4 regions of the Streptomyces sp. NPDC091281 genome follow, and region 2 is predicted to be linked to each of the others. Evidence: riboswitches for the same ligand, from Rfam matches in the RefSeq annotation. Region 2 holds a riboswitch; each other region holds the start of a gene.
What was found. A riboswitch is a leader RNA that binds a small molecule or an ion and turns the genes downstream of it on or off. The one in region 2 is predicted to bind cobalamin.
Positions count from the first base shown of each region.

Region 1 (7,188 bases), on a different contig from region 2:
GACCAACGAAGGCCTCAGAGGTATACAGAGGAGATCACGGAGCGCGCGAGGTCACCGCGGAGGTCCCGCGGGCGGCACCTGGCCCACGAACCCGTGCCACGATTGAGCCGCGGCCGGCGGGGAGTCGGCCTCGACGGCATCAGGAGCCGGGAAGGCAGGACATGAGCACCGAGGTCAGCAGTGCGGAGAACGAGGGTGGGGCGACCGTCCGTACCGCGCGCGTGCCCAAGTACTACCGCCTGAAGAAGCATCTGCTCGACATGACGGAGACCCAGTCGCCCGGCACCCCGGTCCCGCCCGAGCGGACCCTGGCGGCCGAGTTCGACACCTCGCGCACCACCGTGCGCCAGGCGCTCCAGGAACTCGTCGTCGAGGGACGGCTGGAGCGCATCCAGGGCAAGGGCACCTTCGTCGCCAAGCCCAAGGTCTCCCAGGCCCTCCAACTCACCTCCTACACCGAGGACATGCGGGCCCAGGGCCTCGAACCCACCTCGCAGCTCCTGGACATCGGGTACATCACGGCCGACGACCGGCTCGCCGGGCTGCTCGACATCACCGCGGGCGGGCGGGTGCTGCGCATCGAGCGGCTGCGCATGGCCAACGGGGAGCCGATGGCCATCGAGACCACCCACCTCTCCGCGAAGCGCTTCCCGGCCCTGCGCCGGTCCCTCGTCAAGTACACGTCCCTCTACACCGCCCTCGCAGAGGTGTACGACGTCCACCTCGCCGAGGCCGAGGAGACCATCGAGACCTCGCTCGCCACCCCGCGCGAGGCCGGGCTGCTCGGCACCGACGTGGGCCTGCCGATGCTGATGCTGTCCCGGCACTCGCTGGACAAGGACGGCGCGCCGGTGGAATGGGTGCGGTCGGTGTACCGGGGGGACCGGTACAAGTTCGTCGCCCGCCTCAAGCGGCCGACGGACTGAGCGGCCGGGGCGAGTCCGGGCGGCCGGGCGGTCCGGGGAGGTTTTCCGAGCGGCCCGGAGGGGTTTTCCGGGGTCTTCCGCCGCCCCGATCGCTCAACCGTGCTGAGCGGTTCCCGTAATTCCTGGGGAATTGGGCCGTTCCGTGAAAGCCCCTGTTCCGCGGTCCGGGGAGATTCCGTGGAACCGGGCGTTTCCGGGTTTGAGGACCGATCCACGGGAGAGGTCTTCCCCTGGGTTTTTCCGTCACCTACATTTCGCTGCGCGTTGCACCTGCGACCGAAGTGATCAGCGAGGGACGGAGCCGCCCTGTGTCCACACCCCCACAAGTCCCGGCCAGGCCGGTGGTGACGCCCCTGCGCGTCGTCATCGGCCTGTGTCTGTTCGCGCCCTTCGTGGCGATGCTCTGGGTCGGGTCCTACGCCAAGACGGACCCGGCCTTCATCGGCATCCCCTTCTTCTACTGGTACCAGATGCTGTGGGTGCTGCTGTCCACCCTGCTGACCGTGCTCGCCCACCAGCTCTGGCGGCGTGACCAGCGCGCCCGCCACGGCGCCGCCCGGCCCGCCCCCGGCACCGGACCGGACACCGCCCCGCAGCCGAAGGACGGTGCGTCCGAGTGAACGACGGCGTCAACGGCGTCGCGCTCGCCGTCTTCATCTTCTTCTTCCTGGCCGTCACGGTCATGGGCTTCCTCGCCGCGCGCTGGCGCAAGGCCGAGAACGAGCACAGCCTCGACGAATGGGGCCTCGGCGGCCGGTCGTTCGGCACCTGGGTCACCTGGTTCCTGCTCGGCGGCGACCTCTACACCGCGTACACCTTCGTCGCCGTGCCCGCGGCGATCTACGCGGCCGGGGCGGCGGGCTTCTTCGCCGTGCCCTACACGATCCTGGTCTACCCGCTGATCTTCACCTTCCTGCCCCGCCTGTGGTCGGTGTCGCACAGGCACGGGTACGTCACCACCTCGGACTTCGTGCGGGGCCGGTTCGGCTCCAAGGGGCTGTCGCTGGCCGTCGCCGTCACCGGCATCCTCGCCACCATGCCGTACATCGCGCTCCAGCTCGTCGGCATCCAGGCGGTGCTGGACGTGATGGGCGTGGGCGGCGGCGAGGACACCAACTGGTTCGTCAAGGACCTGCCGCTGCTGATCGCCTTCGGCGTGCTGGCCGCGTACACCTACTCCTCGGGGCTGCGGGCACCCGCGCTGATCGCGTTCGTGAAGGACACGCTGATCTACCTCGTGATCGCGGTGGCGATCATCTACATCCCGATCAAGCTCGGCGGGTTCGACGACATCTTCGCCAAGGCGGGCGACGCCTTCGCGCAGACCAACCCGGCGACCGGCGCGCCCCGCGGCGCCCTGGTCCCGGCCGAGGCGGGGCAGTGGACGTACGCCACGCTCGCCCTGGGTTCGGCGCTGGCGCTGTTCATGTACCCGCACTCGATCACCGCGACGCTCTCCTCGCGCAGCCGCGAGGTGATCCGCCGCAACACCACGATCCTGCCGCTGTACTCCCTGATGCTGGGCCTGCTGGCGCTGCTGGGCTTCATGGCGATCGCGGCCGGGGTGAAGGTGTCCAACGGGCAGCTCGCCATCCCGCAGCTCTTCGAGGACATGTTCCCCGACTGGTTCGCGGGCGTGGCCTTCGCGGCGATCGGCATCGGCGCGCTGGTCCCGGCGGCGATCATGTCCATCGCGGCGGCGAACCTCTTCACCCGCAATATTTACAAGGACTTCATCAAGCCCGACGCGACGCCCAAGGAGGAGACCCGGGTCTCCAAGCTGGTCTCGCTGCTGGTGAAGGTGGGCGCGCTGGTCTTCGTGCTGACCATGGACAAGACGGTCGCCATCAACTTCCAGCTCCTGGGCGGCATCTGGATCCTCCAGACCTTCCCGGCGCTGGTGGGCGGCCTGTTCACCCGCTGGTTCCACCGCTGGGCGCTGCTCGCGGGCTGGGCGGTCGGCATGGTCTACGGCACGGTCGCCGCGTACGGCGTGGCCTCGCCGACGCAGAAGCACTTCGGCGGCTCGTCGAAGGAGATCCCCGGCATCGGTGAGATCGGCTACATCGGCCTCACCGCGTTCGTGCTGAACCTGGCCGTCACGGTGGTCCTCACCTTCGTCCTGAAGGCGCTGAAGGCCCCCGAGGGCGTCGACGAGACCCGCCCGGAGGACTACACCGCGGACTCCGGCGACCCCGGCGTCCAGGTGGAGCTGCCGCCCGCCACGGCGGGCTCCTCGCACTAGCGCGACCGGGCGCGGGCGCCACCCCTGGCGTTTTGCCGACACCTTCCGCGCCACCCCTGGACAGACACGCCGACGGGCCGCCGTAAGCACTATGCTTCGGCGGCCCGTTGACGCTGCGGAGCCACCCCGACACAACATCTGGGGCTGGCGCGACAGGGCGACACAAGATGTATGCTCGTGCTCGCTGTCGCCGCAGGGGAATCCGGTGCGAATCCGGAACTGTCCCGCAACGGTGTACTTGCGTGTTTCCGCACGCGTGGTCAGTCCGAGGACCTGCCGGCAGCGCACCCGAACCGTCCGGTGCGGGTGCCTGACGTCCGGGTCTCGCGGAGTGGGCCGGTGGACGCGACGCCGTGCGCGCTCGTGTGCTGCCCCCTGCCCTCCGCCAGGCCCCCGCCGAGCGAGGGAGAGCCCCCAGTGACCATCGCGCCAGCCGAACCGGCTTCAGCAGTCCAGGTGGAGACCGACGGTCCCGGGACCGCACTGCTGCGGACCCTGACCGAGCTGACCGCCGACCTCCCCGACGCCGACCCCGGACGGGTCGCCGCCGCCGCGCTGCGCGGCCGGTCCGCGCGGGCGGACGAGGCCGAGCTGCGCGAGCTGGCCACCGAGGCGGCCGCCGGACTCATCGCCGAGGACCCCGCCTACTCCCGGCTGGCGGCCCGGCTGCTGACCATCAGCATCCGCGCCGAGGCGGCCTCCCAGGGCGTCACCACCTTCACCGACTCGGTCGCCGTCGGCCACCGCGAGGGCCTCATCGCCGACCGCACCGACGCCTTCGTCCGGCTGCACGCGGCCCGGCTCGACGCGCTGATCGACCCCGCCGCCGACGACCGCTTCGGCTACTTCGGCCTGCGCACCCTGCACAGCCGCTACCTGCTGCGCCACCCGCACACCCGCAGGGTCGTCGAGACGCCCCAGCACTTCCTGCTCCGCGTCGCCGCCGGACTCGCCGAGGACGACTCGGTGCGCGCCCTGGACGAAGTCGCCGCGCTCTACGGGCTCATGAGCCGGCTGGACTACCTCCCGTCCTCCCCGACCCTCTTCAACTCCGGCACCCGGCACCCCCAGATGTCGTCCTGCTACCTCCTCGACTCCCCCAAGGACGAGCTGGACTCCATCTACGACCGCTACCACCAGGTGGCCCGCCTCTCCAAGCACGCCGGCGGCATCGGCCTGTCCTACTCCCGCATCCGCTCCCGCGGTTCGCTGATCCGCGGCACCAACGGGCACTCCAACGGCATCGTGCCGTTCCTCAAGACGCTGGACGCCTCCGTCGCCGCCGTGAACCAGGGCGGGCGGCGCAAGGGCGCCGCCGCGGTCTACCTGGAGACCTGGCACTCCGACATCGAGGAGTTCCTGGAGCTGCGGGACAACACCGGTGAGGACGCCCGCCGTACGCACAACCTGAACCTCGCGCACTGGGTGCCCGACGAGTTCATGCGCCGCGTCAACGCCGACGAGCAGTGGTCGCTGTTCTCCCCGGCCGACGTGCCCGACCTGGTCGACCTGTGGGGCGAGGAGTTCGACGCCGCCTACCGCAAGGCCGAGGCGGACGGCCTCGCCAGGAAGACCATCCCGGCCCGTGAGCTGTACGGCCGCATGATGCGCACCCTCGCGCAGACCGGCAACGGCTGGATGACGTTCAAGGACGCCGCCAACCGCACCGCCAACCAGACGGCCGAGGCCGGACACGTCGTCCACTCCTCCAACCTCTGCACGGAGATCCTGGAGGTAACCGACGACGGCGAGACCGCGGTCTGCAACCTCGGCTCGGTCAACCTCGGCGCGTTCGTGACCGGCGGCGACATCGACTGGGAGCGGCTGGACGAGGCCGTGCGCACCGCGGTCACCTTCCTCGACCGGGTCGTCGACATCAACTTCTACCCGACCGAGCAGGCGGGCCGCTCCAACTCCCGCTGGCGTCCGGTGGGTCTGGGCGCGATGGGCCTCCAGGACGTCTTCTTCAAGCTGCGGCTGCCGTTCGACTCCCCCGAGGCGCGCGCCCTGTCCACCCGGATCGCCGAGCGGATCATGCTCGCCTCCTACGAGGCGTCCGCCGACCTCGCCGAGCGCAACGGCCCGCTGCCCGCCTGGGAGAAGACCCGCACCGCCCGCGGTGTGCTCCACCCCGACCACTACGGCTTCGAGTTCACCTGGCCCGAGCGCTGGGCGGCGCTGCGCGAGCGGATCGCCGCCACCGGCATGCGCAACTCGCTGCTGCTGGCCATCGCGCCGACCGCCACCATCGCGTCCATCGCGGGCGTGTACGAGTGCATCGAGCCGCAGGTGTCCAACCTGTTCAAGCGCGAGACGCTGTCCGGCGAGTTCCTCCAGGTCAACTCCTACCTGGTGCAGGAGCTGAAGGACCTCGGCGTGTGGGACGCCCGCACCCGTGAGGCGCTGCGCGAGGCCAACGGCTCGGTGCAGGACTTCGTGTGGATCCCGGACGAGGTGCGCGCGCTGTACCGCACGGCGTGGGAGATCCCGCAGCGCGGCCTGATCGACATGGCCGCCGCCCGGACGCCGTACCTGGACCAGGCGCAGTCGCTGAACCTGTTCCTGGAGACGCCGACCATCGGCAAGCTCTCCTCGATGTACGCGTACGCCTGGAAGTCGGGCCTGAAGACGACGTACTACCTGCGTTCCCGGCCCGCCACCCGCATCGCGCGCGCGGCCCAGGCCCAGGCGCAGCCCGAGAAGACCATCCCCGTCCAGCAGGTGTCCTCCGAAGAGGCCATCGCCTGCTCCCTGGAAAACCCCGAGTCCTGCGAGGCCTGCCAGTAATGTCCAGCAATCAGAACCTTCTCGACCCGGGCTTCGAGCTGACGCTGCGCCCCATGCGCTACCCGGACTTCTACGAGCGCTACCGGGACGCCATCAAGAACACGTGGACCGTGGAGGAGGTCGACCTCCACTCGGACGTCGCCGACCTCGCGAAGCTGTCGCCGGAGGAGCAGCACCTGATCGGCCGCCTGGTGGCGTTCTTCGCCACCGGTGACTCGATCGTGGCGAACAACCTGGTGCTGACGCTGTACAAGCACATCAACTCCCCCGAGGCGCGGCTCTACCTGAGCCGGCAGCTCTTCGAGGAGGCCGTGCACGTCCAGTTCTATCTGACGCTGCTGGACACCTACCTGCCCGACCCCGAGGACCGGACGGCCGCGTTCGCCGCGGTGGAGAACATCCCCTCGATCCGCGAGAAGGCCGAGTTCTGCTTCAAGTGGATGGACTCGGTGGAGAAGCTGGACCGGCTGGAGACGAAGGCCGACCGCCGCCGCTTCCTGCTCAACCTGATCTGCTTCGCCGCGTGCATCGAGGGCCTGTTCTTCTACGGCGCCTTCGCGTACGTGTACTGGTTCCGCAGCCGCGGCCTGCTGCACGGTCTCGCCACCGGCACCAACTGGGTGTTCCGCGACGAGACCATGCACATGTCCTTCGCGTTCGAGGTCGTCGACACCGTCCGCAAGGAGGAGCCGGAGCTGTTCGACGCCGAACTGGAGCAGCAGGTCACCGACATGCTGCGGGGTGCCGTCGAGGCGGAGCTCCAGTTCGGGCGCGACCTGTGCGGTGACGGCCTGCCGGGCATGAACACCGAGTCGATGCGCCAGTACCTGGAGTGCGTCGCCGACCAGCGGCTCGTCCGCCTAGGCTTCGCCCCGGTGTACGGCTCGGAGAACCCGTTCTCCTTCATGGAGCTCCAGGGTGTTCAGGAGCTGACCAACTTCTTCGAGCGCCGTCCGTCGGCGTACCAGGTCGCGGTGGAGGGCACCGTGGACCTGGACGAGGAGTTCTGAGCCGAGGCCCCTTCGGGGCTCCGGTCCTCCCCCCGCTCCGCCGCCGCCAGTTGGCGGTCGATCCGGCGCTCGTGGCGCAGTCCCACGAGCGCCGGAGCCATGAGGAGGAGGAAGACGACGAGGACGGTCAGGGCGGTGGCGATTGCCGTGAGTGCGTTCGTGTTCATGCCGTAAGTTTCGTACCGCCCCGACACTCCTGACAGTGGCAGTACTGCCGCAC
Region 1 covers NZ_JBIVUY010000002.1:623,444-630,631, reverse strand. The annotation lists gene ACIQPQ_RS07310 (GntR family transcriptional regulator) at 162-926, shown strand; gene ACIQPQ_RS07305 (DUF3311 domain-containing protein) at 1,235-1,546, shown strand; gene mctP (monocarboxylate uptake permease MctP) at 1,543-3,171, shown strand; cobalamin riboswitch at 3,330-3,467, shown strand; gene ACIQPQ_RS07295 (ribonucleoside-diphosphate reductase subunit alpha) at 3,589-5,958, shown strand; gene ACIQPQ_RS07290 (ribonucleotide-diphosphate reductase subunit beta) at 5,958-6,968, shown strand; gene ACIQPQ_RS07285 (hypothetical protein) at 6,881-7,135, opposite strand.
Region 1: another riboswitch for cobalamin. It lies ahead of ACIQPQ_RS07295 (ribonucleoside-diphosphate reductase subunit alpha); the one in region 2 lies ahead of ACIQPQ_RS23295 (energy-coupling factor ABC transporter permease).

Region 2 (7,188 bases):
GGTCCTCCGCGAGCCCCGTCGACCCGCACTCGTAGAGCGAGGTCGCCAGCCGGTCGTCCGGCCACTTCTCCAGCGCCCCGAGGTCCGTGGACGGCAGGTCGTCCGGCACGGTCCGCAGGTAGGTGAGCGGCGCGATCGCCGTGCAGTAGTCCTTGTCCTCGTAGGCGGCGGCGACGGTCGTGTAGTACGTCCGCATGCGCGACGGCACCTTCGCGGCGGCCCGCGAGCCGGGGTGGTCGGCGCGCAGGTCCTCGTAGTCCCGCAGGGCGCGGCGGTAGTCGGCGCGGCCGCTGCTGAAGTCGGTGCGGCCCGCCTTCGCCACCAGCGCGTCGGCCTCGTCGAGCCGGTCGAGGAGCATCTGCTCGGTCGCCTCGTCCTTGGCGTCGCCGTAGAGCACGACACCGCCCGCGGGCACGGCGAGCAGCACCAGGCCGAGGATCAGGGCGATCGGTGAGCGCGGGATCAGGGCGCGGCTGCGCAGGCCCACGACGGCGCCGTGCGCCGCCGCCGCGATCAGGACCGCGACGTAGAGGACGAGCCAGCCCGTCGGCACGCCGTCCGGGTCGGCGGGCAGCGCCACCAGGAGCAGCACGATCGTGGCCACCCAGCACACGGCGGCCAGGAGCCAGCGCCGGACCAGGAGGTAGCCGAGGCCGAGGCCGCTCAGGTTGAGCGCGGCGACGGCGGCGGCACGCGCCGCGTCCGGGGGCTCGGCCGGCGCGGGCGGGGCGGGCGGGCCCCAGATCTGGACGGGCGGCGGTCCGGGCGGCATGGGCGGCATGGCGAAGCCGGGGCCCTGTGCGGGGGCCGGTGCCGGTCCGGCGGCTGATCCAGGTGCGGGTGCGGGTGTCGGTGCAGGTCCTGGGGGTGGCGGCGGTGTCTGTGCCGGTCCCGTGGCCGGGTCCGGGCCGGACGCCGGGCCGGGTCTCGCCGCGTCCCCCGCTCCCGTGCTGTCCCCCGCCGCTGATCCCGGTCCCGACCCGTGGTCGTGCGGGCCGTACTGATCCCCGGACATCGCTGTCCTCCCCCATTGCCGACGCCGTCGCAACAGCGCCTGATCCCCTCGGACTTGGAAGTGTAAGGGCGGGAAGGACGGGCCGACAGGGGCGGCGGGGTCGATGACCGGTTCGAGTGCCGGGCGGGTCGCCCACCGCCTCCTCGCCGTGGGCGGCGCGGCACCGTCAGGGAGTCGGGATGCCCGCCGGACGACGTGCCGGGCGGCCCAGCCGTACCGGTACGCCGGGGGAGTACAGGACGCTGACCGGGGCCCCGGCCGGTGCGGGGAGCCCGGCGGCGGCGATGAGGTCCTCCTCGCAGACGAGGAGGTCCGCGCGGTACAGGGGCCAGCGCGGATGCTGGTTCGCGAGGTAGGCGGCACCGCCGAAGAAGGCGTTGTGCATGCCCCAGCGGGCGGTCAGGAAGTGCTCCAGCGCGGTCGGTTCCCCGATCCGCTCACCCCGCCGCACCACGATCCGGCTGGACGCCCCGCGCGGCCCCGGCCAACGCCGGGCACTGCGGTAGGCGACCGTGTCCCCGTCGGCGCGCACGCTCATCCGCGCCCACAGGTACGGCAGCCGGAACCCGGCCCGCCCCATCAGCACCGGGATCAGCCGGGAGGCGTCCATCGACCGGAACACCACCCCGCGCCGCCCGTCCGCGTCCACCGAGTACAGCCGCACGTTGGTCTCCGGGAACGACCCGAGGTACGGCACCCCCGGCAGCCCCAGCCAGCCGACCCGGTGCATCCGGAACGCGACGAGCCCGACGTACGTCCGCCCCTCGTGGACGTCCGGCACCGTGCCGCGCGGCAGCAGCGGCGCCACCGTCTCCGGGGCGACGGCCCAGTGCACGAAGCACAGGTCGAGCCACTGCTGCGTGAGCAGGGCCGTCCTTATGGGACCGGGGGCGTCGGGTGTCACTGCGGCGGGCGGCTGCACCGCGCCAGCATCGCAGACGGCACCCCCGGCGGCGGGACGCGGCCCCAGGGCACCCCGGAGCCGGGACCGCGCCGCGCTCCTTCCGGTCCTCCGGCTCAGCTCTCGGCCGGGAGCGGGGGAGCCGGGCGCGGCGCGATCAGCGCGGCCAGGTCCTCCGGGCTGCGGGGGCCCGCCTGGGGGTCGGCGAGCAGGCCCTGGGAGGTGAGGAGGCGCCCGACCGCGACGCCCCACGGCAGGCGCAGGCCCGCCTCCCGCAGGAGATCGGTGCGGGCCAGCGCGTCGGGGGCCGGGGCGGTGTGCGCGCCGGACGGGGTGAGCAGGGCCGCGTCGTCGGCCCAGCGCAGGGCCAGGTCGACGTCGTGGGTGGCCATCACCACCGTCGTACCGGCCGCGCGCAGCCCGTCCAGGGTGGCGAGCAGCCGCTCCTGCCCGTCGGGGTCGAGCCCGGCGGTCGGCTCGTCGAGGATCAGCACCCGCGGCCGCATCGCCACGGCGCCCGCGATCGCGGTCCGCTTGCGCTGGCCGTACGAGAGCAGGTGCGTCGGCCGGTCGGCGAGCGCGGTGATGTCCAGCGCGGCAAGCGCCTCCTCGACCCGGCCGCGCACCTCGGCGTCCGGAAGCCCCAGGTTCAGCGGACCGAACGACACGTCCTGCGCGACCGACGCCGCGAACAGCTGGTCGTCCGGGTCCTGCACCACCAGCTGCACGGACGTCCGCAGCCGGGTCAGCCCCTTGCGGTCGTACGTCACCGGCCGCCCCTCGACCGCGAGGGTGCCGGTGCGGGGGCGCAGGCCGCCGCTGAGCAGCCGCATCAGCGTCGTCTTGCCGCTGCCGTTGCGGCCCAGCAGCGCCAGGGCGCGCCCCCCGCGCACCGTGAAGTCGAGACCGTCGAGCACGACCGGGCCGTCCTCGTACGCGAACGACGCACCCCGCAGGGTGACCAGCTCGCTCATGACAGGGGACCTTCCAGGACGAGAGTGAGGGCGACGAGGGCCAGCAGCAGCCCGGCGCTCAGCACCGTGAAACGGACGGAGACCCGGGCCTCGGGCACCAGCACGCGCAGCGTCCCGTCGTAGCCGCGCCCGGCGAGACCCGTCTGGAGCCGCGCCGCGCGGTCGAAGGCGCGGACGAACGCGGTCGCGCCGAGCCCGGCCAGCGACCGCCACTCAGCGGCCCGGCCGGTGTGCCCGAGCCGGGCGGCCTGCGCCTGACGGATGCGCCGCACCGAGTCCAACAGCAGAAAACTCATGCGGTACGTCACCAGCGCCACGTCCACCACCGGCGCGGGCACGCCCGCCCGCACCAGGCGCGGCAGCAGGTCGGACATCGGCGTGGTGAACGCGAACAGCAGCACGCCCAGCGAGGCCGCCGACGTGCGCAGCATCAGCTCCCCGGCCCGCAGCGGGCCCCCGTCGGCGAGGGAGACCAGGCCGTCCGGCCCGCCCACCTGCACCAGCAGGGTCACCGCGCCGGTCGCGCAGAACCCCAGCGGGACGCGGTACGCCCGCCACAGCCGGCGCGGCGGGACGCCCGCCGGGCCGAGCAGCACGGTCAGCGCCGTCAGCAGGACGAGGGCCGCCCCGGGCCACGGCGGCAGCGAGATCGCGAGCAGGGTCAGCCCCAGCCCGAGCACGGCCTTGTCCACGGGATGGCGGCGGCGCCAGCGACTGCTGTGCGCCGCCGCGTCGATCGGCAGCACCGGGACTCAGACCCGTCCCCGCGCGGACCCCTCGCCCTCGGCGAAGCCCTCCGGCGCCCCTTCGGGTCCGTCGGCGCGGGCCAGGGCGCGGGCCTCACCCTGCCTGCGGCCCCGGTGGACGCCGAAGTAGTAGGCGAGGACGCCCGCGCCGAGCGCCGCCTGCACGGCGAACAGCGCCGACTCGATCTCCCCGGACGGCGGCTCGTACAGCGGGGTGAACCACGGCTCGTAGTCCGGCTCGATCTCGGTGATCGCGGTCTCCGCCTCGGCGTCGGCGCCGACGAACGGCTCCTCCTTGTGGTCGCCGAGCCCGAGGGCCAGCGGCAGCACCGCGAGGGCGAGGACGGCGAGCAGCAGCAGGAGGTTGGTGCGGTTGTTCCGGTTCAGCTTCGGGTTCGGGCTCATCGGGCCACCGCCTCCGTGGTGTTCTTCGCCGCGCCGCGTCCGCCGCCGGTCACCAGCACGCCCAGCCGGGTCAGTTCGCCCTTGCTGGACTGCACCAGCAGCCGCATCACGAGCACGGTCAGCAGGCCCTCGCTCACGGCGAGCGGGATCTGCGTGACGGCGAAGATGGAGCCGAACTTGCCGAGCGCGCCCAGGAACCCGGTGCCGGGGTCGGGGAACGCCAGTGCCAGCTGCACGCTGGTCACGCAGTAGGTGGACAGGTCGGCGGCGAACGCGCCCAAGAACACGGCCGGCATCAGCGGGACCCCGAACCGCTTCAGCAGCCGGTAGACGCCGTAGCCCGCCCACGGGCCGACGATGGCCATGGAGAAGACGTTGGCGCCGAGCGTGGTGAGCCCGCCGTGCGCGAGCAGCAGCGCCTGGAAGAGCAGGGTGATCGTGCCCAGGACGGCCATGATCGGCGGGCGGAACAGGATCGCGCCGAGGCCGGTGCCGGTCGGGTGGGAGCAACTCCCGGTGACCGACGGCAGTTTCAGCGCGGACAGGACGAAGGTGAAGGCCCCGGAGGCGCCGAGCAGCAGGGTGCTCTCGGGGTGCTCCCTGACCTCACGGGTGAGTGACCGGACTCCGTGGACGACGAACGGCGCCGACGCGACGCCCCAGGCGACCGCGTGCGCCGGAGGCAGAAATCCCTCGGCTATGTGCATGGCTTGGCAGACCCTCTCCAGCACCTCGTGGATGGTTGACGCGCCCTGGCCGGTCTCCTGGCTGACGGGTGACACCGCCCGTGCTCCGCCTTCCCGGGTCCGAGGACCCAGTGGCTGCCCGTGAGGGCCGGAGCCGGACTTCCCGATCACAGTGGCGAGGGCCGCACCGGCATCACACCGGATTTCCCGTTCACCAAGGCGTCGTGACAGTAGTGCCAGTACAGGGGCGGTGACAAGCGGCACCGGGGGGCGCGCCCACGGCGGGCGGGGGTCTCACGCACCGGCGTGGCCGCGGGCGCGGGGAGCCGTCCCGCGCCCGTCGTGTGTCCGTCGGGGAAGGCGGCTCAGCGGCCGTGCCAGTCGAGGCAGAGGACGAGGGCGTCGTCGTCGGGGACCGGACGGCCGCGGTGGCTGGTCAGTTCGCGCAGCACGGCGCGCGGCACCTCGGCGGCGGGCAGCAGCCGGGTGGCGGAGATGGCGCGGGCGAGCGCCGCGTCGCCGTACGCCTCGCCGCCGGGGGAGGCGACCGCGTAGACGCCGTCGCTCACGAACACCAGCCGGTCTCCGGGCTGCACCTGGAACTCCTGGGCCACGTAGTCGGTCTCCTCGAACATGCCCAGCGGGAGCTGCGCGTCGAAGTGGACCCGCTCCACCACCCCGTCGCGCAGGCGCAGCAGTTGCGGGGAGCCCGCGTCCACGACGCGGGCGCGGCCGGTGGCCGTCTCGACGTCCAGCATGAGCACGGAGAGATAACTCCGGCCCCGGTAGTGGGCGTAGACCGCCTGGTCGGCCAGGGCCGCCTGGTCGGCGAGCGGGATGCCCGCGCGGCGCGCGTTGCGCAGCGCGTTGACGGCGAGGCTCGTCAGCAGCGAGGCCTCCGTGCCCTCGCCCATGCCATTGGTGACGTACAGCGTCAGCCGGTCGGCCGCGGCGGACCAGTCGAAGTTGTCGCCGTGGATGGCGTACGCGGGCTCCAGCTGGGCGCCCAGCTCGTACTCGGGGAAGGAACAGGAGCGGCCGGGCAGCAACTGCCACTGGATCTCCGCGGCCAGGGTCAGCCGGTCGCGGCGCCGGGCCCGCAGATACAGGTCGGTGTCGCGGTCGGCGACGACCACCTCACGGCCCAGCACCTCCGCGATCTCCCGCAGTTCGTCCAGCGGCGCCGACGCGTACTCCTGGTCCGGCAGGTCCACCGACAGCACGCCCAGCCGGTCACCGCGCACCGACACCGGCAGATGCACCCGCACCAGCCCTTCCTCACCGCGCAGGGGCTGCACGAACGGCTCCTGAGACCCGAACGCCCGCCCGGCCGGGCTGTTGTGCACCGACGGGACGTCCGACGCGCCTTCCGCCCCGCCGACCGCGGGTCCGGCGCTCCCGACGCCTTCCGGGCTCTCCGTATTCTCTGGGTTCTCTGCGTCTTCTGTGTTCTCTGCGTGTTCGATGCTCTCCGTGTTCTCGGGCGCGAACACCGGTTGCAGGGTGGTCAGGCTGTAGTCGGCCATGAACAGCTCCACGGCGCGCGCCCCGTACTGCTCGGCCAGGGCGCGACGGAGCGCGTCCAGCAGCTCGTGCGGCGCCGCCGTCCGTACGGCGCGCTCTGTGGTCTCGAATCTCTTCACGACGGTGATGCACCGATCCTTCGTGGTGGGTCGGCCCGTGAGCCGGAGGTGTCCGCCGGGACCCGTCGGACACCCGCCGCTCGTCGGGCGGGGGTTCGGAAACGCGTGCCCTAGTACGCTGGCGGTCGCCCCAGCGCCTGCGAGAGTGTGACCGTGACTGCCTTCCGTGACCGGCCGGACCCCGACGAGGTGGCACGCGTGACCTCGACGGCCGCCGAGCTGCTGGAAGTGCTGTGGGGCCGCGCCTCGACCGCTCCGGCGTCCGCGTCCCAGCTGCGGGTGCTGCTGATCCTGGAGCACCAGGACGGCATCAACCTGCGCACACTGGCCGACTCGCTGGCCTCCACCCCGCCCTCGACGAGCCGCCTCTGCGACCGTCTCCAGGCCGCCGGGTTCGTGGAGCGCGTGGTCAGCCCCGCCGACCGGCGCGAGGTGCACCTGCACCTCAGCGCCCGCGGCAGGTCCTTCCTCGCCGACCTGCGGGTGCGCCGCCAGCGGGAGCTGCGGACAGTCCTGGCGCGCATGCCCGCCGGGCAGCGGGCCGCCCTGGCGGAGGGCCTGGCGGCGTTCGTCGACGCGGCCGCGGCCGGCATGCACGGCGAGGACCGCGGGTCCGGCCGGCAGCCGGGAGCGCGTACGGCCTGAACGGCCGGGGCGGCCCGGTGCCGTCGTCCGGCACCCGGCGCCGCCACCCGTCCGCAGGGCGCCGCACACGATTCGTTCACAAAGAGACCGCTACCCCGAGTCGCCGGAAACCTTCCCCCCGCGGTCCTGGTCTCGCGAGAAAGAACCGTATGGATCGGCCCGTCCGGGTTACT
Region 2 covers NZ_JBIVUY010000009.1:22,251-29,438, forward strand. The annotation lists gene ACIQPQ_RS23270 (hypothetical protein) at 1-772, opposite strand, end outside; gene ACIQPQ_RS23275 (YqjF family protein) at 1,182-1,937, opposite strand; gene ACIQPQ_RS23280 (energy-coupling factor ABC transporter ATP-binding protein) at 2,033-2,890, opposite strand; gene cbiQ (cobalt ECF transporter T component CbiQ) at 2,887-3,636, opposite strand; gene ACIQPQ_RS23290 (energy-coupling factor ABC transporter substrate-binding protein) at 3,643-4,041, opposite strand; gene ACIQPQ_RS23295 (energy-coupling factor ABC transporter permease) at 4,038-4,748, opposite strand; cobalamin riboswitch at 4,778-4,983, opposite strand; gene ACIQPQ_RS23300 (PP2C family protein-serine/threonine phosphatase) at 5,093-6,370, opposite strand; gene ACIQPQ_RS23305 (MarR family transcriptional regulator) at 6,518-7,015, shown strand.

Region 3 (7,188 bases), on a different contig from region 2:
TCCTCGGAGGGCCGGGCTACGGGGCTGACAAGGGGAGCCTCCCCGGCGGCGGCCCCGCGGACCACCTCTCCCCCGTGCGGATTCCGTACCTTCCCGAGCTGCGAATCTGCGAATTCTGCGAAGGATGCGGATGCTATGTTCGCAAGGACGCGTGCTGAGGAGGTGGCCCATGGCGGGACGAACGGCGGACCGCAAGGTGTACGCCCATGCCCGGCTGCGCCGGCTGCGCCGCGAGCACGGCATGAACCAGGTCGACCTGGCCCGCACGCTGGGCATCTCCACCAGCTACGCCAACCAGATCGAGCAGAGCAGGCGCCCGCTCACCGCGTCGGTGCTGCTGCGGATCGCGGAGGTCTTCGGAGTCGACGCGGAGTTCTTCTCCGACGCCGACGAGGACCGGCTCGCCACCGATCTGCGGGCCGCGCTCGCCGACGAGGCGTGCGGGACGGCACCGCCCGCCCCGGAGGAGATCGCCGAGGCGGCCCGCGACCACCCGGAGATCGCCCGCGCCCTGGTGGCCCTGCACCGCCGCTACCGGGACGCCGCCGACCAGACGGCGGCCCTCGCCTCACCCGACCCCACGGCCTCCGCGCACGGTGCGGCCACCGGTGCCGGTGCGGGCGGGGCTCCGGCGCCGTACGGGATGCCGCTGCCGCCGGGTGATCCGCACGACGAGGTCCGTGACTTCTTCTACGCCCACCACAACCACTTCGAGCCGCTGGACGCCGAGGCGGAACGGCTCGCGGAGGCCCTGGACCTGCGGCCGGGCCGGACCGCCGACCCGCTCACCGCCCGGCTGGCCGAGCGGCACGGCGTCCGTGTGGTGCGGGCCGCCGCGGGCCGTTCCGCCGACGCCCGCCGCTACGACCCGGACTCCGGGCTGCTGTTCCTGTCCCCCTGGCTCAGCGACGGGCAGCGCGCCTTCCAGCTCGCCACCCAACTGGCCCTGCTGGAGCACGGCCCCCTCCTGCGCGCCCTCGCCGACGGCGCGCAGGAACTCACCTCGCCGCAGTCGCCCGCCCTGGTCCGCATCGGTCTCGCGAACTACTTCGCGGGCGCCCTCCTGATGCCGTACGGCACGTTCCTCGCGGCGGCCGAGGAGGTGCGCTACGACGTCGAGCTGCTGTCGGCCCGGTTCGGCGTCGGCTTCGAGACCGTCTGCCACCGGCTCAGCACCCTCCAGCGCACCGGCCGCCGGGGCGTACCCTTCTCGTTCCTACGCGTCGACCGGGCCGGGAACATCTCCAAACGCCAGTCCGCGAGCGACTTCCACTTCTCCCGCCTCGGCGGCACCTGCCCGCTGTGGACCGTGTACGAGGCGTTCTCCGCGCCCGGCCGGATACTCACCCAGGTCGCCGAGATGCCCGACGGGAAACGGTACTTCTGGATCGCCCGCACCATCACCCGCGGCGGATTCGGGCACCACGCGCCGCGCGCCGAGTTCGCGATCGCCCTGGGCTGCGAACTACGGCACGCACACCGCCTCGTCTACGCCGAGGGCATCGCCCTCGACGACCCCCGCGCGGCCACACCCATCGGCCTGGGCTGCCGCATCTGCGAACGCCGCGACTGCGCGCAGCGCGCCCGGCCCCCGGCCGGAGGACGCCTCGCCGTCGACCCCGACCGGCGGACGTACGTGCCGTACCCGGTGGAGGCGCGCACCCCGTGAGCACCGTGGCCCGCTCGCCGTTCTCTGTCTCCCTCCCGTCAGGAGTACGCGTGTGACCAGCCGTGTCACCTTCGTCCCGCCCGCGATGAACGCCTCGCTGCGGGAGGTCCGTTTCGACGACGGCGCGTCGATCGAGCCCGCCGGGGCGGCGCGGGCCCGCGCGGCGGCCGGGTCGCTGCCCGGCGGTACGCGCGTGGTGACGTCGCCGTCGGCGCGGTGCCGTCAGACGGCGGCGGCGCTCGGTCTCGACGTCCAGGAGGCCTCCGTGGCGGCCGGGTTGGCGGGGCTGGACGTGGGCCGGTGGCGCGGCCTGACGCTGGCCGAGGTCGGCGCGGCGGAGCCGGAGGCGGTGGCCCGCTGGCTCGCGGACCCCGCGTCGGCGCCGCACGGCGGGGAGTCCGTACGGGACCTGTGCGACCGGGTCGCCGTGTGGCTGGACGCGGCGGCGGGCGAGGGCCGTACGGTCGCGGTGGTCGAGCCGGACGTCGTACGGGCCGTGGTGGTGCGGGTGGTGGGGGCGCCCGTGGAGGCGTTCTGGCGGCTGGACGTGGCGCCGTTGACGGCGACCGAGGTCAGCGGGCGGTCCGGGCGCTGGAACCTGCGGCTCGGCCGTCCGCTCGACGCGACCACGAACACGGCCACGGACTGACCCGGCCGCCCGGACAGGCCGATCCCGGCCGCTCGTACGGACCGGTCCCGCGCGTACGGGAGTTCAGCGGCCGGTGTCCCGGTGGCGGCGGAGCAGGTCGGCCACGGCGCAGCGCAGGCAGCCGGGGGCGGGGTCGGGGTCCGGCGGGTGCGTGCAGCCCTCGCCGGGTGCGGCGACCAGGGTCTCCAGTTCCCGCAGGAGGCGGTCGGTGCGCCGCACCTGTTCACCGAGCACCCGGACGCGGGCGCTCTGGCCGCCGATCTGCCGTCGGCTGGCGACGAGTTGGGCGTACTCCTCCGGGGTGAGGGCGACCGCCTCGCGACCGCCGAGGGTGATGCGGCGCGGCTGGGGTTGTCGGCTCACTCGGCTCCTCCTGCGCTCCTCGCCGCCGGTCCCGTCCCCGCGGTCGAAGTCTCCGCGGTCGGGGTCCGTGGCTAATCGGCCCGGTCGTTCGCGCATGGTGTCCTGCCCGTCCTGAAGTGCCGTGCCGGTGACGGAGTCGGTCCGGCGGGGTCACCGGGAGAACGCGGGAGGGCCCGCGGACGGTTCCGCGGGCCCTCCCGTCGTGCCGGACGGCTCGGTCGGCTCACTGCGGGGAGGCAGCCGCCGCGCCCGCGGGAACCGCGGCCGGCCGGGGGTGGATCAGGCGTTCGGCGAGTTCGCCGAAGACGAGGCCGAATCCGGCCCACAGCGTGGCCTGGAGGGCGAGGGCGGAGAGCCGGAACCGCCACAGCAGGGCGGCCGGGAAGTCGCCGGGCACCTCGTTCACCGTGGGCAGGAAGGCGTACGCCAGCCCGATCACGACGAGGAAACCGGCCACCGCGGCGACGGTGGCGTACCAGGTGCCCAGCCGGGGGGCGAGCCGCTTGCCGACGATCACCGCGGCGACCGCGAGCAGCACGCTGAGCACCATCATCAGGAAGTACAGGGTGGTGCGGCGGGCGATGGTGTCGGGGTCGCCGACCGCGGGCGGGTTCGCCGGGTACTTGAAGAACGGCACCGCGTACACGGCGACGAACGCGGCGCCCGACAGCAGCAGGGCGGTGGCGCGGGGGCCGAAGCGGCCGACGCGGCCGAGCGCGAAGCAGAAGGCGAGCGCGGCGATGCCGCCGAAGGCGACCCCGTAGACGAGGATGCCGGTGGCCAGGCCCGCGGTGGACTGGAGGCCGCGCGAGACGAGTTCGACCTCGTGCTCGTGAGCGGGGGCGTGGGACTCCTCGAAGCCGATGGCGCTGTCGACGTTCGGCTCGCCGAGGAAGTAGGCGACGACCAGGGCGAGGACACCGGCACCGAGGCCGGCGAGCATGCCGCGGACGAGGAGGTTACGGACGATCGCGGAGTTCATGGAAGTGCGGCGCCCCTCGTCAGTGGCAGGGGAAGCCGAGCAGGTGGCGGGCGTCGTGCACCCACTCGTGGACGTCCTCGCCGGAGACGACGGCGGTGGCACCCTGCTCGGCGCCGACGAAGTACAGCAGCACCAGCATCAGGACGCCGAAGAAGACCGCCCAGGGCGCGATGTCCCTCAGCGGCAGTCGGGCCGGTACGGCGGGGGTGCTGGCGGGCGGGGCGACATGCTGCGCCATGGCGGGGCCTCCTCTGGGAGTTCGCGTCCCATCTCGGTGGTGCACAGGACGACGGCCAAGGGTCTGACTCACGGGCGGCCCGCGGTGGGGCGGCTCGTTCACAGTGGCGCGACCGTGCCGGATTTCCACCGGCTTCCGTGTCCGTCGTCGATACCGGACGGGACGGTACTCCCCGGCGGAGGTCCTGGCCAAGGGCCGGACCCCCGCCGGGGAGCCCCTCACACCGAACCCTTACCGGCGCGCCGCCCGGCCTGCGCCGGGGGCGCGCCGCGGGGCCTACCGGTGGCGGAAGACGGGCGGCCGTTTCTCCGTGAAGGCGGCCATGCCCTCCTTCTGGTCGGCGGTGGCGAACACCGCGTGGAACAGGCGGCGTTCGAAGCGGACGCCCTCGGCGAGGGTCGTCTCGAAGGCGCGGCCGACGGCCTCCTTCGCCATCATCGCCACCGGCAGGGACATCCCGGCGACGGTCGCGGCGACGGCGCGTGCCTCGCCGAGCAGCGCGTCGGCGGGGACGATCCGGGAGACGAGTCCGGCGCGTTCGGCCTCGGCTGCGTCCATGGTGCGGCCGGTGAGGCACAGCTCCATCGCCTTGGCCTTGCCGACGGCGCGGGTCAGGCGCTGGGAGCCGCCGATGCCGGGGATGACGCCGAGCTTGATCTCCGGCTGGCCGAAGACGGCCGTGTCGGCGGCGAGCACGATGTCGCAGAGCAGGGCCAGTTCGCAGCCGCCGCCGAGCGCGTACCCGGCGACCGCCGCGACCGTCGGCGTGCGGAGCTGCCCGAGGCGGTCCCAGGCGGTGAACCAGTCGGTGAGGTACATGTCGAGGTAGTCGCGGTCGGCCATCTCCTTGATGTCGGCCCCGGCCGCGAAGGCCCGTTCCGAGCCGGTGATGACGACACAGCCGCATTCCGGGTCCCGGTCCAGGGCCTCGGCGGCGGCCACGACCTCCTCCATGACCTTCAGGTTCAGCGCGTTGAGGGCCTTCGGCCGGTCCAGCGTGATCAGGGCGGTACGGCCCTCGCGCTCGACCCGGATCGTCTCGTACTCCCCCGCCGGACCACCGGTCGCCCCGTCGCTCTCCCGTACGCCCGTCATGCGGTGCGCTCCTCTCCCCGGTCGCGGATGGTGCGGACGATGCCGGAGAAGTCCTCGGCGGCACCGACCTGTTCGGCGTAGGCCGCGTACAACTCAGCCGCCCGGCGCCCGAGTTCCGTGTCGGTGCCGGTGGCGCGGGCGGCGTCGGCGGCGAGGCCGAGGTCCTTCGCCATGAGGGCGGCGGCGAAGCCCGGCCGGTAGTCGCGGTTGGCGGGGCTGGCCGGAACGGGGCCGGGGACGGGGCAGTTGACGGTGAGCGCCCAGCACTGCCCGGACGCGGCGGAGGCCACGTCGTAGAGCGCCTGGTGGGAGAGGCCGAGGCGTTCGCCGAGGACGAAGGCCTCGCTGACGGCGATCATGGAGACGCCGAGGATCATGTTGTTGCAGATCTTCGCGGCCTGTCCGGCGCCGGGGCCGCCGCAGTGCACGACCCGGCGGCCCATGGCCTCCAGCAGGGGCCGGGCCTCGGCGAACTCCGCGTCGCCGCCGCCCGCCATGAAGGTGAGAGTGGCGGCCTCGGCACCCACCACGCCGCCGGAGACGGGGGCGTCCAGGGCCCGCATCCCCGCCGTCACGGCCCGTTCGTGGGCGGTGCGGGCGTCGGCGACGTCGATGGTGGAGCAGTCGACGAAGAGGGTGCCGGGGCGGGCGGCGGCGAGGATCTCGTCGTACAGCCCGAGGACGTGCCGTCCGGCGGGCAGCATGGTGACGACGACGTCGGCGTCCGCGACCGCCCCGGCGGCGGAGGCGGCGGCCTCGACGCCCGCGGTGACGGCGGCGGCGAGGGCGTCCGGGACGAGGTCGTGGCCGCGGACGCGGTGTCCGGCCTTCACCAGGTTGGCGGCCATCGGGCCGCCCATGTGGCCGAGTCCGACGAAGGCGACGACGGCGCTCACCAGGCCTCCTCCTCGGTGGGTCCGGCCGGGGCGAGGCCGAGTTCGCGGTCGCCGAGCGGGGCGAAGAAGCGGGCCACGTCGGCGTCGGTGACCTCGGCGAGGGTCGCCGGGGACCAGTGCGGGTCGCGGTCCTTGTCCACGACCTGGGCGCGGATGCCCTCTACGAGGTCGTGGGTGGCCAGGGCGGCGCAGGAGACGCGGTACTCCTGGTCGAGGACCCGCTCCAGCGGGCCGAGGCGGCGGGCCCGGCGCAGGGCGGCCAGGGTGACCTTGAGGGAGGTCGGGGACTTCGTGAGGAGGGTCTCGGCGGTCTCCTTGGCGGCCGGGCCGCCGTGGGCGAGGAGGCGCCGCATGATCTCCTCCACCGTGTCGGCGGCGAAACAGGCGTCGATCCACTCCCGGTCCCGGACCAACTCCCCGTCCGGAGCGGGCCGTACGTGCCGGGCGAGGGCATCGCGCACGGGGAGCGCCGCGAGGTCGTCGGTGAGGGCGCCGAGCGCGTCGGAGGGGACGTAGTGGTCGGCGAGACCGGTGAGGAGGGCGTCCCCGGCGTCGAGGTAGGCGCCGGTCAGGGCGAGGTAGGTGCCGAGTTCGCCGGGGGCTAGGGCGAGCAGGTGCGTGCCGCCGACGTCGGGCACGAAGCCGATGCCGGTCTCCGGCATCGCGACGACGGACCGCTCGGTGACGACGCGGACGCTGCCGTGCGCGGAGACGCCGACGCCGCCGCCCATGACGAAGCCGTCCATGAGGGCGACGTAGGGCTTGGGGTAGCGGGCGATACGGGCGTTGAGGTGGTACTCGTCGCGCCAGAACGCGGCCGCGGCGGAGCCGTCGCCGTCGCGGGCGTCGTCGTGGATGGCCCGGATGTCGCCGCCCGCGCACAGCCCGCGCTCCCCCGCACCGCTGATCACGACGGCCTCCACGGCCGGGTCCTGCTCCCAGGCGGAGAGGGCGGCGTCGATACGGCGGACCATGGCGTGGTCGAGGGCGTTGAGGGCGCGGGGCCGGTTGAGGACGATGCGCGCGGTCCGGCCGGTGGTGCTGAGCAGGACGGTGGAGGCGTCCTCGGCGGGACCGGGCGCGGGGCCGCTCGGTGTGGACGCGCCGGATTCACCGGCGGGGGTGCCGCTCATCCGAACGCCTCCGTCAGGCCCCGTGCCACGATGACTCGCATGATCTCGTTGGTCCCTTCCAGGATCTGGTGCACGCGCAGGTCGCGCACGATCTTCTCGATGCCGTACTCGCTGAGGTAGCCGTACCCCCCGTGCAGCTGGAGCGCGCGGTCCGCGACCGTGT
Region 3 covers NZ_JBIVUY010000003.1:91,654-98,841, forward strand. The annotation lists gene ACIQPQ_RS09315 (short-chain fatty acyl-CoA regulator family protein) at 170-1,669, shown strand; gene ACIQPQ_RS09320 (histidine phosphatase family protein) at 1,722-2,318, shown strand; gene ACIQPQ_RS09325 (hypothetical protein) at 2,382-2,681, opposite strand; gene ACIQPQ_RS09330 (CbtA family protein) at 2,905-3,663, opposite strand; gene ACIQPQ_RS09335 (CbtB-domain containing protein) at 3,683-3,901, opposite strand; adenosylcobalamin (AdoCbl) riboswitch at 3,949-4,050, opposite strand; gene ACIQPQ_RS09340 (enoyl-CoA hydratase) at 4,178-4,996, opposite strand; gene mmsB (3-hydroxyisobutyrate dehydrogenase) at 4,993-5,892, opposite strand; gene ACIQPQ_RS09350 (enoyl-CoA hydratase/isomerase family protein) at 5,889-7,025, opposite strand; gene ACIQPQ_RS09355 (acyl-CoA dehydrogenase family protein) at 7,022-7,188, opposite strand, start outside.
Region 3: another riboswitch for cobalamin. It lies ahead of ACIQPQ_RS09335 (CbtB-domain containing protein); the one in region 2 lies ahead of ACIQPQ_RS23295 (energy-coupling factor ABC transporter permease).

Region 4 (7,188 bases), on a different contig from region 2:
GTCACGTACGTGTCCGTGGCGTTCGCCGTCGTCGCCTACGCGGGACCGGCGTTCCTCGCCGACAACGCCGACGAGGAGGAGTTCGTCTTCGCGCTCCTCGCGAACCAGGCGCTGGGCGGCTGGGACTGGATCGTGCTGGTCGCGGTGTCCACCTCGGCGCTCGCCTCCACCCAGACCACGATCATCCCCGCCTCCCGCACCGCCCTGTCGATGGCCCGCCGCCAGGCGCTGCCCCGCCACTTCGCCCACATCAGCCCGCGCTTCCGCACCCCCGACGTCAGCACCTGGTGGGTCGCGGCCATCGCCATCGCCTGGTACGTCGTCGTCAACCAGATCAGCGAGAACGCCCTGTTCGACTCGCTCACCGCGCTGTCCCTGCTGATCGCCTTCTACTACGCCCTCACCGGTGTGGCCTGCGCCGTCTACTACCGCCGCCACCTCACCGAGAGCCTGCACCACTTCCTGCTCATCGGCCTCGGCCCGCTGGTCGGCGCCGGACTGCTGGCCTGGCTGCTCGTCGAGTCCGTCCAGGACATGGCCGACCCCGCCAACTCCTACACCGGGACCTCCTGGTTCGGCGTCGGCCCGCCGCTGGTCATCGGCATCGGCATCGCCCTGGCCGGCGTGATCATCATGATCGTGTGGCGGCTGCGGGCGCCCGCGTTCTGGTCGGAGCGCCCCGGCGTGGCCGACCCCGACCTCGTGCACGGCAAGGAGTCCTGACATGTCGGTGATCCTCGGCTACGACGAGTCCCCGGGCGCGGTCCGCGCCCTGCGCGTCGCCGTCCAGACCGCCGCCGCCTTCGACGAGCCGCTGGTGCTGGTCTACGGCGCGGCGGCGCCCGGCGGCATGGGCGAGGAGTACCGCAGCCACCTCCAGGCGCTGCGCGAGTCGGGCCGGGTCGCCCTCCAGCACGCCGTGGCGGAGGCGGAGGCGGCCGGGGTCCCGGCGACGGTCGAGGTGATCGACCAGAAGCCCGCCCAGGCCCTCCTGGACGCGGCCGAACGGCACGGCGGCCGGGTCATCGTCGTCGGCAGCTGGGGCGAGAGCCCGGTGCGCGGCGCGCTGCTCGGCTCCACCCCGCACAAGCTGCTCCACCTGTCCCCGGTGCCCGTGCTCTGCGTCCCCATGGCGGAGACGGACGACTGAGACGGGACGACTGAAACCGGGACGGCTGAGACCGCGGCCGGGGGTCCGGAGCGTGCGACACGCCCCGGACCCCCGGCCCACGGTGACCGGTCAGCTCGTGGGCAGTTCCTCGCGGACGGTGCGGGCCGCCGCGACCAGGTTCTCCAGCGAGGACCGCGTCTCGGGCCAGCCGCGGGTCTTCAGGCCGCAGTCCGGGTTGACCCAGAGCCGTTCGGCGGGGATCGCCTTCAGTCCGGTCCGCAGCAGCTCCGCCGCCTCCTCCGCGCTCGGCACCCGCGGCGAGTGGATGTCGTACACGCCCGGTCCCGCCTCGCGGGGGTAGCCGTGCGCGGCGAGTTCGCGGGCGACCTGCATGTGCGAGCGGGCCGCCTCCAGGCTGATGACGTCCGCGTCGAGGTCGTCGATGGCCTGGACGATGTCGCCGAACTCGGCGTAGCACATGTGGGTGTGGATCTGGGTGTCCGGGCGGACGCCCGCGGTGCTGAGGCGGAACGCCTCGGTGGCCCAGTCGAGGTAGGCGGGCCGGTCGGCGGCGCGCAGCGGCAGCGTCTCGCGCAGCGCGGGCTCGTCGACCTGGATCACCGAGGTGCCGGCGGTCTCCAGGTCGCCGACCTCGTCGCGCAGGGCGAGGGCGACCTGCCGGGCGGTGTCGCCGAGGGGCTGGTCGTCACGGACGAACGACCAGGCCAGCATGGTGACGGGCCCGGTTAGCATGCCCTTGACGGGACGGTCGCTGAGGGACTGCGCGTACGACGTCCAGCGCACGGTCATCGGCTCGGGCCGCGAGATGTCCCCGGCCAGGACCGGCGGGCGGACGTAGCGGGTGCCGTAGGACTGCACCCAGCCGTGCTGGGTGGCGAGGTAGCCGGTGAGCTGCTCGGCGAAGTACTGCACCATGTCGTTGCGTTCGGGCTCGCCGTGCACGAGGACGTCGATGCCGGTCTTCTCCTGGAAGGAGACGACCTCGCGGATCTCCGCCTTGATGCGCTCCTCGTACCCGGCGGTGTCGATGCGGCCCGCGCGCAGATCGGCGCGGGCGGTGCGCAGTTCACCCGTCTGCGGGAACGAGCCGATGGTCGTCGTCGGCAGCAGCGGCAGCCCGAGGTGGGCGCGCTGGGCGGCGGCGCGTTCGGTGTACGGCTGGGAGCGGCGGGCGTCGGCGTCGGTGACCGCGGCGGCGCGGGAGCGGACGGCCGGGTCGTGGGTGATCGGCGAGTTCGCGCGGGAGGCGAGGGCGGCCCGGTTGGCGGCGAGTTCGCCCGCGATGGTGTCGGTGCCGCTGGTGAGGCCCTTGGCGAGGGTGACGATCTCGGCGGTCTTCTGGCGGGCGAAGGCGAGCCAGCGCAGGATCTGCGGTTCGATGTCGCGCTCGGCGCTCGCGTCGAGCGGCACGTGCAGCAGCGACGACGACGCGGCCACGTCGACCCGGTCCGCGAGACCCAGCAGGGTGCCGAGGGTGGCGAGCGACTTCGACAGGTCGTTGATCCAGATGTTGCGGCCGTTGACGACGCCCGCGACCAGCCGCTTGCCGGGCAGTCCGCCGACGGCGGCGAGGTCGTCGAGCTGGGCGGCGCCAGCCTCGGTGAAGTCCAGCGCCAGGCCCTCCACCGGGGCCTTGGCCAGGACGGGCAGGGCCTCGCCGAGCCGGTCGAAGTAGGACGCGAGGAGCAGCTTGGGGCGGTCGGTGAGACCGCCGAGGTCACGGTAGGCGCGGGTGGCGGCGTTCAGCTCGGCCGGGGTGCGGTCCTGCACCAGGGCGGGCTCGTCGAGCTGGACCCATTCGGCGCCCGCGGCGCGCAGGTCGGCGAGGACCTCGGCGTACACCGGCAGCAGCCGGTCGAGGAGGGTGAGCGGCTCGAAGTCGGCGGGGACCCCGGGCGCGGGCTTGGCCAGCAGCAGGTAGGTGACCGGGCCGACCAGGACCGGGCGGGCCGCGAGGCCGAGCGAGAGGGCCTCCTCCAGCTCGGCGACCTGCTTGGCGGAGTCGGCCGTGAACTCCGTGTCCGGACCCAGCTCGGGCACCAGGTAGTGGTAGTTGGTGTCGAACCACTTGGTCATCTCCAGCGGCGCGACGTCCTGGGTGCCGCGCGCCATGGCGAAGTAGCCGTCCAGGGCGTCCGCGTCGACGGCGGCCCGGTGGCGGGCCGGGACCGCGCCGACCATGACGGTGGTGTCGAGGACGTGGTCGTAGTACGAGAAGTGACCGGTGGGCACCTCGTCGATGCCGGCGTCGGCGAGCTGCCGCAAGGTGTCGCGGCGCAGGTCGGCGGCGGTGGCCCGGAGGGCGTCGGCGGTGACGCGGCCCTTCCAGTAGCCCTCGACGGCCTTCTTCAGCTCCCGGTTCGGACCCTGACGGGGGTAGCCGTACACGGTGGCCCGTGCTGCCGCGGCTGCGGGCTTGGTGGTCACGGAGATCTCCTTCGCGAGACGAATCCCTGAGATCCCGGTGGCGGGACGAGAGCGCGAAGGGGTGACGGAGCGGACGGGTCCGACCCCGCGCGGCACGGCGCGGTCGTCCGTCTGCTCTGTACGCCGACCCGCCCACGAGGTCACCGGGATGTCCGTGCGCGAGGGTTCGCGTACGGGCAACGGGCAGGTCTTCGGACTCGCGGGCACGCCCTCCGGACAACACCGGGGGACACCTAGTGGCCGTCGCTTCCCGGACCCCCGAGGGTCCAGTGCGTATGACGGCGGTCGTTCCCGCTCACCGCTGCGGGGCAGTCCCGGATTCCCACCGGGTTCCCTCTTACGACGCATCCCGCCTGGCGGACGGGGCGAACCAGCTGCGCCGCCCACCCTACGGCGCCCCCGTACCGTGCGCTGCGTCACGTCCACCATTCGGATGGTGACCTGACCCACCCGTGCCACGGGATTGAACCGGGCCCCCACCGGGAACAGCACGCCCCGGCCGTGCACCCGTACCGCGCCCGGCCGTGTGCCGTCGCGGGCCCCCGCCGCAGCACCTAGGCTCGGTCACGCCGTCCCACCAGGAGGTGCGCCCATGTCCGACTGGCGAGCGCGCGCGTCCCGCGCCGGGAAGTGGCCCCTGCGGTCCGCCGGTCACCCCCGCGGCGACGACCCCGACACCGACCCCGCGCCCGAACGCTCCATGGACCCCTGGACCGACGCCGAGCCGCCGCGCGAACCCCTGGAGCGCAGCCTCGTCGACGCGGCCGTCTACCGCGACGGCCGCCGCCTGGACGTTCCCGCCGACCTCGCCGAGATCTACGCCCGGCTGCCCGGCGAGCCCGGCACGATGGCCTGGATCGGCCTCTACCGGCCCTCCCCGGAACAGCTCGGCCAGGCCGCCGAACGGTTCGGGCTGCACGAACTTGCCCTGGAGGACGCGATCGTCGCCCACCAGCGCCCCAAGCTGGAACGCTACGGCACCACCCTCTTCGTCGTCCTGCGCTCCGCCCGCTACCTCGACGAGACGGAGGAGGTCGACTTCGGCGAGATCCACATCTTCGTCGGCCCCGAGTTCGTCCTCACCGTCCGGCACAGCCAGGCCCCCGACCTCGGCGCCGTCCGCAAACGCCTGGAGAACGACCGCGACCTCCTCGCCCTGGGCCCCGAGGCCGTGCTCTACGCGATCCTCGACGCGGTCGTCGACGGCTACGCGCCCGTCGTCGCCGGACTCCAGAACGACATCGACGAGATCGAGTCCGAGGTGTTCGGCGGCGACCCCAACGTCTCCCGCCGCATCTACGCGCTCTCCCGCGAGGTCGTCGACTTCCAGCGGGCCACCCGCCCGCTGCTCACCATCATGCGCGGCCTGGAGGCGGGCTTCGCCAAGTACGGCACCAGCGAGGAACTCCAGCGCTACCTCCGAGACGTCGCCGACCACGCCACCACCGTCGCCGAACGCGTGGACGGCTTCCGGCAGATGCTCGGCGACATCCTCACCGTCAACGCCACCCTCGTCACCCAGGCGCAGAACGAGGAGATGAAGGCGCTCGCCGAGGCGGGCCACGCCCAGAACAACGAGATCAAGAAGATCTCCAGCTGGGCCGCCATCCTCTTCGCCCCCACCCTCATCGGCACGGTCTACGGCATGAACTTCGACCACATGCCCGAACTGCACTGGACCCTCGGCTACCCCTTCGCCGTCGCCCTGATGGCCCTGGTGTGCGTCAGCCTGTACGTCGTCTTCAAGCACCGCGACTGGCTCTGACGCGGTACGGGCGCCGCTCCGGCCCGCCCCCGCGCCGTCAGTGATCCGTCAGGGACGGCGCTCACCGCGTCAGCGTCGCGTCAGGACGGGTCCCGGCGGCGGGCCGGGCGGGCATAGCGTCCTTGCCGGGAACCACGACCAGGTTCCCCGAACCACCCCCGGACCCGCGGACCACCGGTCCCCGGGCCCCTCAGGAGGCATCCCATGGCAGCACCCCTGTGCGGCGACGACCCCGAACCCTGCGAACGGACCCCGGCCGGACCCCTCTACGTCCCGGTCCGGCCGGGCCCCGCCGGGAACGTCACCCGGCTCTTCCGCACCCCGCTCGGCGCCCGTACGGCCGTCGGCTTCACCAGCGCCGCCCGGCTCGCCGCCACCCTCGGCACCGGCCAGCCGTGGATCCGGCTCGCCGAACCCGCGCTGCGCGCCCTCACCGCCCCGCTCGGCGTCACCACGGTGACGGTCGACCCGCCGCTCTCCGCCCCCGCCCCGGCATCCTCGGCCCCCGCCCCGGCGCCGTCCGCGCCCGCCCCCGCGGCCGAGCGGCCCGCGCCCGCCCCCGACCGCACGGCCGGCCCCGCTCCGGTCCCCGCGCTCGTGTCCCGGATCGGCTGAGGGGAGGACGACCGATGACCACCGCGCACGTCCCCGCCGTTCCCACGACCGCCCCCGCCACCGCCCGTGCCGTCTCCACCGCCGCCGAGCGGTCGGTGTGGCCCGCCTCCACCACCGAGCCCCGGCCCGGCGAACTCGCCGTCGGCGGGGTCGCGTTGACCGAGATCGCCGACCGTTTCGGCACCCCCGTCTACGTCCTCGACGAGCACGAGGTCCGCGACCGCTGCCGCACCTACCGCGACGCGTTCCCCGACGCCGACGTCCTCTACGCCGCCAAGGCGTTCCTGTGCCGGGCGATGATCCACTGGATCGACGAGGAGGGCCTCGGCCTCGACGTCTGCTCCGCGGGCGAGCTGGAACTCGCCGTCACCGCGGGCTTCCCGCCCGAGCGGATCGTCCTGCACGGCAACGCCAAGTCGCCGCACGACCTCGCCACCGCCCTGCGCCTCGGCGTCGGCCGGATCGTCATCGACAGCCCCTCGGAGATCGCCCGCCTGGCCGCGGCCGTCGGGCCGGGGGGCCGTCAGCGGGTCATGGTCCGGGTGGTGCCCGGCGTCGCCGCGGGCGGCCACGAGAAGATCCGCACCGGCACCGACGACCAGAAGTTCGGCCTCTCCATCGCCGACGGCTACGCCCAGCACGCCATCGCCCGGATACTGGACCAGCCGCAGCTGGTCCTCACCGGCCTGCACTGCCACCTGGGTTCGCAGATCACCGAGGTCAAGCCCTATCTGTCCGCCGTACGCCGCATGGTGGGCCTGATGTCGCGGCTGCACCGCCAGCACGGGCTGGTGCTGCCCGAACTCGACCTCGGCGGCGGCCACGGCATCGCCTACCGGCCGGGCGAACCCGCCCTGGACCTCACCGCCCTCGCCCGCCGGGTCCGCGCCGAGCTGACCTCGGCCTGCGCCTCCGCCGGGCTCCCGGTGCCCCGGCTGATCGTCGAACCGGGCCGCGCCGTCGTGGGACCGGCGGGCGTCGCCGTCTACCACGTACTGGCCGTCAAACGCACCGGCGGACGGACCTTCGTCGCGGTCGACGGCGGGATGAGCGACAACCCGCGGCCCGCCCTGTACGGCGTCCGGTACGCGCCCCGGCTGGTCGGGCGCCCCGGCTCCGCGACCCTCGCCCCGGCGACCGTCGTGGGACGGCACTGCGAGGCGGGTGACGTCGTCGCCGCCGACGTGCCGCTGCCCGACGACGTGCGCCCCGGCGACCTGCTCGCCGTGCCCGTGGCGGGCGCCTACCA
Region 4 covers NZ_JBIVUY010000003.1:474,117-481,304, reverse strand. The annotation lists gene ACIQPQ_RS10215 (APC family permease) at 1-723, shown strand, start outside; gene ACIQPQ_RS10210 (universal stress protein) at 725-1,150, shown strand; gene metE (5-methyltetrahydropteroyltriglutamate--homocysteine S-methyltransferase) at 1,241-3,559, opposite strand; cobalamin riboswitch at 3,745-3,899, opposite strand; gene ACIQPQ_RS10200 (magnesium and cobalt transport protein CorA) at 4,152-5,324, shown strand; gene ACIQPQ_RS10195 (SAV_915 family protein) at 5,529-5,939, shown strand; gene lysA (diaminopimelate decarboxylase) at 5,954-7,188, shown strand, end outside.
Region 4: another riboswitch for cobalamin. It lies ahead of metE (5-methyltetrahydropteroyltriglutamate--homocysteine S-methyltransferase); the one in region 2 lies ahead of ACIQPQ_RS23295 (energy-coupling factor ABC transporter permease).